Linked DNA regions of Actinoallomurus bryophytorum. The protein of the gene in region 2 interacts with the protein of the main gene of each other region in a pairwise test. Links are inferred from orthologs where the notes say so. Each region holds a gene or a part of one and is shown on either strand. Other genes may lie near its edges.

Region 1 (4,213 bases), 4.9 Mb from region 2 along the record:
GCGGCCCGGTCGCCGAACGCATCCGCGCGACGCAGCTGGTCGACTCGTTCTTCGTCGCCCGGCCGCTGCAGGAGGCCGCTCTGGAGCTCGTCGGCTCCCCCGCCTGGCCCCGCCACGTCCGCATGGTCGGCGAGGCGCTACGGCGGCGACGCGACACGCTCGTGTCCGCGATGGCCTCGCACGGGCTCCGTCCCGCCGTGGTGCCGCGCGGAGGCCTGCACGTGTGGGCCGGGCTGCCGGCCGGCACCGACGATGTCGCGCTCGCCGAGGCGGCGCTGCGGGCCGGTGTCCTGGTCGGCGCGGGCCGCCGCTACTTCCCCGCCGAACCCGCCGGTCCCCGCCTGCGGCTCAGCTACGGATCCGCGGCCGGTGAGGGCGAGCTCGCCGACGGCGCCGCACGCCTCGCCCGCGTACTCTCCGCGACCGGGTAGTCTCCCCGGCAACCAGTGACCGCCGTTCACCGGTGTCGGTGACCGAGCGGAGCGAGGACCCGGCGAACACCCCCATCGGCGAAGGAGGAGACGTGAGCGGCTCGGACAGCGCCCTGCTGCTGCGCGACTTCGTCAACACCTACGACGTCCAGTGCGACATCGACGAGTTCGGCGCGCCGTCCGACCTCGGCGGCTGGCTGTCCGAGCACGGGCTGGCGGCGCCCGGCGACCGCGCCGACGAGTTCGACCTGGGGATCGCGGTCGCGCTGCGGGAGGGACTGCGGGCGGCCATGCCGGCGCGCCGTGAGCCGTGCGACCGGCCGGACCACCTCGACGGCCTCCTGGCCGGGCTGCCACTGCGGCTGTCGCTCGACGGCCCGGTGCTCGTCCCCGTGCACCGCGGGATCCGCGGCGCGCTCGCCGGGGTCGCCGCGGCGGTCGTGGCGAGCGACGCCGACGGCACCTGGGCACGCCTCAAGGTCTGCCAGGAGCCGACCTGCCGCTGGGCCTTCCTCGACACCTCCAAGAACCGCTCGCGCACGTGGTGCTCGATGCGCATGTGCGGCAACCGCACGAAGACCCGCGCGTACCGGGAGCGGCAGCGCGTGAGCGACTGAGCCGCGTTCGGAGGCGGCGCCGGTGCCCTGGGCGTGTTCGTCGGGCACCCTCTAGAGTTCGTGCCGTGGGTGAGGGCATGGTGACGGTACGGGACGCCGGGCCGGAAGACGCGGAGGCGCTGGCACGCGTGCGCTCGCTGAGCTGGCGGTCCGCCTACGACGGCCTGCTGTCGCCGGCGCTGATCGAGATCGCCACCGGCCCGGACTGGGTGGAGCGGCAGCGGGCGTTCCTCACCGAGACGCCCGGCCGGCGGGCACTGCTGGCCGAGGACGGCGACGCGGCCGTGGGGATGGCCGTGTACGGTCCGGACCGGGATCCGGGCGGTCATGCGGAGCTCTACGCCATCTACGTCCTGCCCGGCTACTGGTCCAAGAACGTCGGCGCGCCGCTCATGGACGGCGTGCTCGACGGCGTCCGCACCGGCGGCTACTCCCGGATCGCCCTGTGGGTGCTGGCCGCCAACCTGCGCGCACGGCGCTTCTACGAGCGGTACGGTTTCGCAGCCACCGAGCAGAAGATCATCGAACGGTTCGGCCACATGACGTACGACGTCCGATACGAACGGGAGGTCCGTTGAGTGTTGTGGGGGTACGACCGGCCTATCCGGGCGACGTCGGCGCGGTCGCGGACATCCAGGTCCGCGCCTGGCGCGAGGGTTACGGGGGGATCGTCCCGGCCGAGGCGCTGGCCGAGATGACGAGTGACACGGCGATCGGGCTCTGGCGCGACCGCTGGGCCGAGGCGGTGTCGGCCCCGCCGAGCCCGCGGCACCGGCTGCTCGTCGCGGTCGACGAGGGCGTCATCACCGGCTTCGCGGCGCAGGGCCCGCCCGAGGATCCGGACCAGGACGCCGGCACCACCGGGGAGCTGCTGACGCTGCTGGTCGACCCGGCGCACCAGCGGGCCGGCCACGGCAGCCGGCTGCTCGCCGCGACCGTCGACCATCTGCGCGACGACGGCTGCGCGACGGCCATCACGTGGGTGTTCGCGGCCGATGACGTGTTCCGGGCGTTCCTGATGTCGGCCGGGTGGGCGCCGGACGGCGCCCACAGCAAGGTCGACATGGGCGAGCCGGTCCCCATGGTGCGCCTGCACACCGGCATCGCTTAGGGCCTTTCTCGAAGTCCCCGTCCGTGGCGACCGGCGACCGGGCGGCGGACTTCGAGAAAGGCCCTTGCGGCCTAGAAGATCTTCTCGTCGAGGGTCCAGTCGACCTCGGGCCGGCCGGCGTCGGCCAGGGCCTTGTTGACCGCGCTGAACGGGCGGGTGCCCAGGAAGCCGCGCGGGTTCATCGGGCTCGGGTGTCCCGCCTCCAGGACGACGTGGCGGGTGCCGGTGACCAGATCGCGCTTCTTGCGCGCGTAGGCGCCCCAGAGCACGAACACGACGCGCTCCTCCCTGGCGTCCAGCGCGCGGATCACCGCGTCGGTGAACTCCTCCCAGCCCTTCCCCGCGTGTGAGCCCGGCTTGCCCGCGCGTACCGTCAGCACCGCGTTGAGCAGCAGCACCCCGCGTCCCGCCCAGGGCGTCAGGTCGCCGCCGGCCGGCATCGGGACGCCCAGGTCGTCGCGCAGCTCCTTGAACACGTTGCGCAGCGACGGCGGGACGCGCACGCCCTCGCGCACGCTGAAGCTCAGGCCGTGTGCCTGGCCGGCGCCGTGGTAGGGGTCCTGGCCCAGGATGAGCACCCTGGCCTCGTCCGGCGAGCACAGCCGGAAGGCGCTGAACAGGTCGGGCAGCGCCGGATAGACGGTCTGCTCGGCGTACTCGGCGGACACGAAGTCGGCCAGCCGGCGCGCCGCGGCGGGATCGAGCAGGGGTTCGATGAGGTCACGCCACGGGCCGGGCAGGAGCTCGAGAAGATCGAAGGACATGCGCCAGAAACTAACAGCGCGCGGCTCGGCCCGTTCGTAACTCAGAGTCCCCCGTGCCCCGGTGACTTGGCGGTCGGCGGCGCTCGACCCGGCCGGGCCGGGCGAGGTGGTCTACCGTGTGATTGAGGGTGGGGGGTGCGACGCCGCAGCGTCCGGCCGGGTCAGCCCGGATACGTGTTCGAGGTGGGCGAGCACGGCCACGCCGTGCGGCGTCAGGCCGTGGCGCCCCATGAAGCGCGGGCGAACGGCGACGAGGTGCCCGGCCACCGCCGGCAGGCGGGACGGCGACATGCCCTCGGAATCGGCTTCGGAAGCGACGACGGCGACATCGTCCGTGCTCAGGGCCGGCATGGCCGGCCGGGCGGGCGGGTCGCCGACCCGGATCAAGGCTTCGGAGGGGCGGGGGTATGTTGAGGGCGAACCGTTCAGCGGCTGACATCCGCCCATCCTCACCCAGGCCGGCTCAGAACCCCATGATCACAAGCGCGTCTCCGGCCGTTCCCGCAGCTGCCGCCGCCACTCCAGGACGCCGGCGCTGGCTCGGCATGGTGGTCATCGGCCTCGGCGTCTCGCTGATCATCGTGGACGCCACGATCGTCAACGTCATGCTGCCTCGCGTGGTCGACGACCTTCACCTGACCACGGCCGACGCCGAGTGGATCACCTCGGTCTACTCCCTTGTCTTCGCCGCGCTCCTGATCCCGTTCGGGATGGCCGGTGACGCGTACGGACGCCGGCGAATGTTCGTGCTCGGCACCGTGGTCTTCGTGGCCGCCAGCCTGCTCGCGGCCGTCTCGGGCAGCGGCTCGGCCCTCATCGGCGCGCGTCTGCTGCAGGGTGCCGGTGCGTCGATGATCCTGCCGGCCACGCTCTCCACGGTGACCGCGGTGTTCAAGGGCCGCGACCGGGCCATCGCGTTCGGCGTCTGGGGGTCGCTCATCGGCGGCATGGCCGCGCTCGGCCCGCTGCTCGGCGGCTGGCTCGCCACGTCGTACGGCTGGCGCTGGGCGTTCGGGGTGAACCTCCCGCTCGGCGCGGTGGTGATCGTCGGTGCGCTGCTGCTGGTCCCGGAGACGCGGGACCGTGCGGCCGCGCGCGGCATCGACTGGACCGGCGGCCTGCTCAGCGCGGCCGGGCTCGCCGCCATCGTGTTCGCGCTGATCGAGGGGCAGCGGTACGGCTGGTGGCGGCTCACCCGGTCCTTCTCCGCCGGGCCGCTGCACTGGGGCTCCACGATCTCTCCGGTGCCCGTCGCACTGGCCGCCGGGGTGATCGCTCTGTGCGCGCTCG
Region 2 (4,283 bases):
GCGCTGTCCCGGCTCCATGACCACGGTCGAGTCGAGAAGCTGGAACTTCAGCGCCGAACCGCCGCGCCGCCCGGCCCCCTGCACGATGCCGATCTCGCCGGAGTTCTCCAGTCTCCCGCCGATCGAGGACGCGGCGTCGGTGGCGAGCATCACCGTCGAGGTGGACGGCCCGACCTGGGTGACACGGCCGACCAGCCCGTCGCCGGACAGCACGGTCATGTTCGGCCGGACGCCGTTGCCGCTGCCGACGTCGAGGGAGACGGTGTCCTCCAGGCCCTCTCCGGAGGAGATGACCTCGGCCGGGACGATGCGGTAGCCGCCGAGCCCGGACGTGCCGAGGAGGCGGCTGAGCTCGTCGGCGCGTTTGCGGTCGGTCTGCCCGGTCCGCAGCTGCTGCCGGAGCTGCTGGTTCTCGCGTTCGAGCCGGTTGATGCGGCGGTGCGCGCCGGGCGCGCCGGTGAACGTGTGGAACGCACCGGCGACCGGGCGCACGACCGCGGTGGCGCCCTGCTCGATCGGGCCGAAGATGGCCTCGCCGAAGCCGCGCAGCGCGCTCAGCGGCGAGTTGTCGCCACCGCGGTAGTCCACGGTGATCATCGCGAGCGAGACGAGCAGCAGGACACCGAGCACGGCGCGAGTTCGCCGGGTGTCGTTCACCGGCCGGACGCCCCTCTAACGCCTGGGTTCGGGTACGAGGACCTGCCGAAGTGCCTCGAAGTCCTCGACGCACTTGCCTGAACCGAGCACGACCGAGTCGAGCGGGTTGTCGACCATGTGGATCGGCATGCCGGTCTCTTCGCGGAGACGCTCATCGATGTTCTTCAGCAGCGCGCCACCGCCGGTCAAGGCGATGCCGCGGTCCATGATGTCGCCGGAGAGCTCGGGCGGGCACTTGTCCAACGTGGTCTTGACCGCGTCGACCACGGTGTTGACCGGCTCCTCGATCGCGCGGCGTATCTCCTCGGCGGAGATCACGACGGTCTTCGGCAGGCCGCTCACGAGATCGCGACCGCGGATCTCGGCGTGCGGCTCGTCCTCGAACGGGTACGCGGACCCGATCGCCATCTTGATCTCTTCGGAGGTGCGCTCCCCCAGCATGAGGGAGTACTCCTTCTTCGCGTAGGAGATGATCGCCTGGTCGAGCTCGTCTCCGCCGACGCGGATCGACTGGCTCGTCACGATGCCGCCGAGCGAGATGATCGCGACCTCGGTGGTGCCACCGCCGATGTCGACGACCATGTTGCCGGTCGGCTCGTGCACCGGGAGCCCGGCGCCGATCGCGGCGGCCATCGGCTCTTCGATGATGTAGACGCGCCTGGCTCCGGCCTGGTAGCCGGCCTCCTTCACCGCGCGCTGCTCCACCCCGGTGATCCCGCTGGGCACGGCCACGACGATCCGCGGTTTGGCGAAATGTCGTCGTTTATGCACTTTTTGGATGAAATAGCGCAACATGCGTTCGGTCACGTCGAAGTCGGCGATCACGCCGTCCTTCAGCGGACGCACCGCGACGATGTTGCCCGGCGTACGGCCGATCATCCGCTTGGCTTCGATACCGACGGCGACGATCTTGCCCGTGTTCGTGTTGATCGCCACGACAGAGGGCTCGTTGAGCACGATGCCGCGACCGCGGACGTAGACCAACGTGTTCGCCGTACCTAGATCTACCGCCATGTCGCGGCCGAGGAACGACAGCTTGTTACCCATGAAGAAAGGCAGCCCTTCGAGATTGGCGGGCGTGCAGGAGCGCATTGTCATGGTAACTCGGAACACGCCAGTTGATGCAGGACCAATCGGCGCGCGTCGCCGATCGGTTGTGCTCCGGTCAGGGCCCGGTCATGGTAAAACAAACGCGCGGACCGGAGTCGCTCCGGCCCGCGCGTGTTCACGCCGACGTCAGAAAAGGTTCGGGAAGAAGAGCTTGATCTCACGCTCGGCGGAGTAGGTGGAGTCGGAGCCGTGCACGATGTTCTCCTGGATCTCCAGCGCGTGGTCGCCACGGACCGTGCCGGGCCCGGCGGCCACCGGGTCGGTCGCGCCGGCCAGCCCGCGGAACGCCTCGATCGCACGCGGTCCCTCGACCACCATGGCGACGAGCGGACCACCCGTGATGAACTCCACCAGCGAGCCGAAGAACGGCTTTTCGCGGTGCTCCTCGTAGTGGGTCTCGGCGACGTCGCGCTCGAGCGTGCGAAGCTCCAGCGCGACGAGCTTCAGGCCCTTGCGCTCGATGCGCGCGATCACGTCGCCGACAAGCCCCCGGCGTACGCCGTCGGGCTTGACGAGGATGAGGGTGCGTTCGGACACGGGTGGTTCTCCTAGCGTCATGGATTGCGGTCGTCGGCGGGGGGCCGCGCCTTCGCCGCCTGGAACACGGCCGTGTCGCGCTGGATCCGCGGCGATCGCGGCCGGGCCTCCGCGTGTGGCTGCGATCCTACCCGCCCCATCCGGCCCGCAGGGCGGCCCCGCCGGTGTCCGGAGCCGCGGCGATACCGGGGTCGCGGGGGGTGCGCCCGCGTGCCGCCCAGGCGGTCGCCAGGGCGAGGACGACCGCGATCCCGCCGGCCCCCACGAGCCACATCCGGTACGCCTCGGTGAGTGCCACCAGGGCCTCGCCCGCGCCTCCTCCCGACCGGGTGACGGCGCCGACCCTGGCGACCTGGAGCGGCCCGACGACGAGGTGTCCGCCGAGCACGGCGGGGCAGCAGAGCGTCAGGCCGAACAGGCCGGGGCCGATCTCGGTGGGCCGCAGCGCGGTGCCCAGGGCCAGCCCGATGCCGGTGCCGAGAGCCCCCAGCGCGCCGGACAGCTCCCACCGGTCGGCGCCGGTACCCATCGCCAGGAACGCCACGATCGCGGCGATGACCAGGGCGTACCCACAGAGCACCGCGCTCCGGCCCGCCGCGCGCCTGGACGCGGTCGCGGTGAACACGGCCAGCGCGGCACACGCGGCTCCCGCCCCGAACGGCCCGAACGACACTTGCGGCCCGTCCAGGATGCCGGCGAGCGGCCCGGTCACCGGCATGGTCAGCAGGCCCACGGCGATCATGACGACGGCATAGCCGAGCGGGCTGCCGGTGATGGCGCCTCGCGACCCGGCCAGGGCGAGGCCGAGCAGGCCCACGATGGCGCACGAGGCCAGGATGAGCTGGGCGCCGGGCGACCAGTCGTAGCCGGTGACGACCGCGAGAAAGGCGAATCCCGCGGACGGGGCGACGGGCAGCAACAACAGCACGCGTTCGCCCCGGCCGGCCGGCGGGACGCCGGGCCAGCGGGCCGGACGCAGCCGCAGCACGCCGAGGATCCCCGCGCCGACGAGGGCGGTGGCCGCCAGCCACCAGTACGGATGCAGGATCGCCCGCCACGCGGGGGCGTACGGGTCGTCCGGGGCGGGTGTGGCGATGAGTACGGCGGGCGTGGCGGCCAGCAGGGAGGCGACGAGACCGGCGGCCCACACACCCACCGTGAGACGGCGCTCACGGCGCTCACAGGCGAGGAGGAGCGCCGCGGGCAGGACGGCTCCCGCCCCGGCCCCCTGGACGGCCCGCAGGAGCCCTGTGAGCGGTACGGAGGTGGCGTACGCGGCCGACGCCTGGGCGCCGAGTATGAGGGCCAGGCCGGCGAACAGGACGCCCCAGGCGGGGAGCCTGCGGGCCAGGACGGCGGCCAGGGGCGTGGCGAGCAGCAGGGCGGGCAGGGCGAGCCCGGTCGCACGTACGAACCCGGCGGCCTGGCCGTCGGTCAGGCCGAAGTCGCGGGCGGCCAGCGGCACGACGTAGGAGGCCGTGTTGGGCAGGACCAGCACCGCCGCCGGGACCGCCGTGGCGAGGACGAGCACCAGCACGGCGAGGCCGGCCGGGTCCCGCCCGGCTGGGGGATCGGGCGTCACGGCGAGGTCCGGTCTTTCGGGGGGCGTGGACATCGGGAAGTCCTCCCGGAGTTTCGACTTCCCCGCCTTCTACCGGCACACCTAATATTAGGAAATGCCCCACTTTTCCCAGAACATAACCTTCTGGTGGCGAGGAACGCGTAATGGTCATTGCGACATTAGCGCGCCGGAGCGTTCTCCACCCGCCGTCCGAGCCAAATCGCCGTTATCCAGAGAGCGGCGAAAATAACACCAAGGAAAAACATCGTAGTAACCACGAAACCGGTAGCAATTACAAGAATCTGCAAAACGCTCCCGGCGACGTACGCCCATCGGTACCGCAGCAGACCTGCGATGATCACTCCGGCCAGCGCGAGTCCGCCGCCCACGATGCCGGCCGCGGTGCCGTCGGCATGCA

The links. Proteins that work in one complex are often made in the same cells at the same time.
Region 1: the proteins of ndk (region 2) and ung interact in binary tests that used the Escherichia coli proteins (3 or more experiments, as listed by UniProt). The link is inferred for Actinoallomurus bryophytorum from one-to-one orthologs.

Annotation. Positions count from the first base shown.
Region 1 is NZ_VFOZ01000001.1:576,815-581,027, forward strand. Bases 1,078-3,807 are described here. They hold ung (uracil-DNA glycosylase), read right to left. Parts: upstream 2,924-3,807; coding sequence 2,231-2,923; downstream 1,078-2,230. Other genes in these bases: FB559_RS02735 (GNAT family N-acetyltransferase), read left to right, coding at 1,114-1,626; FB559_RS02740 (GNAT family N-acetyltransferase), read left to right, coding at 1,632-2,159; FB559_RS02750 (MFS transporter), read left to right, coding at 3,397-3,807. In the rest of the region: FB559_RS02725 (aminotransferase-like domain-containing protein), read left to right, coding at 1-431; FB559_RS02730 (CGNR zinc finger domain-containing protein), read left to right, coding at 524-1,048; more of FB559_RS02750, read left to right, coding at 3,808-4,213. UniProt on the Escherichia coli protein: Excises uracil residues from the DNA which can arise as a result of misincorporation of dUMP residues by DNA polymerase or due to deamination of cytosine.
Region 2 is NZ_VFOZ01000001.1:5,484,060-5,488,342, reverse strand. Bases 610-3,409 are described here. They hold ndk (nucleoside-diphosphate kinase), read right to left. Parts: upstream 2,326-3,409; coding sequence 1,894-2,325; downstream 610-1,893. Other genes in these bases: FB559_RS25715 (hypothetical protein), read right to left, coding at 2,432-3,409; FB559_RS25725 (rod shape-determining protein), read right to left, coding at 673-1,704; mreC (rod shape-determining protein MreC), read right to left, coding at 610-657. Also shown: more of mreC, read right to left, coding at 1-609; more of FB559_RS25715, read right to left, coding at 3,410-3,919; FB559_RS25710 (DUF4233 domain-containing protein), read right to left, coding at 4,045-4,283. UniProt on the Escherichia coli protein: Major role in the synthesis of nucleoside triphosphates other than ATP. The ATP gamma phosphate is transferred to the NDP beta phosphate via a ping-pong mechanism, using a phosphorylated active-site intermediate.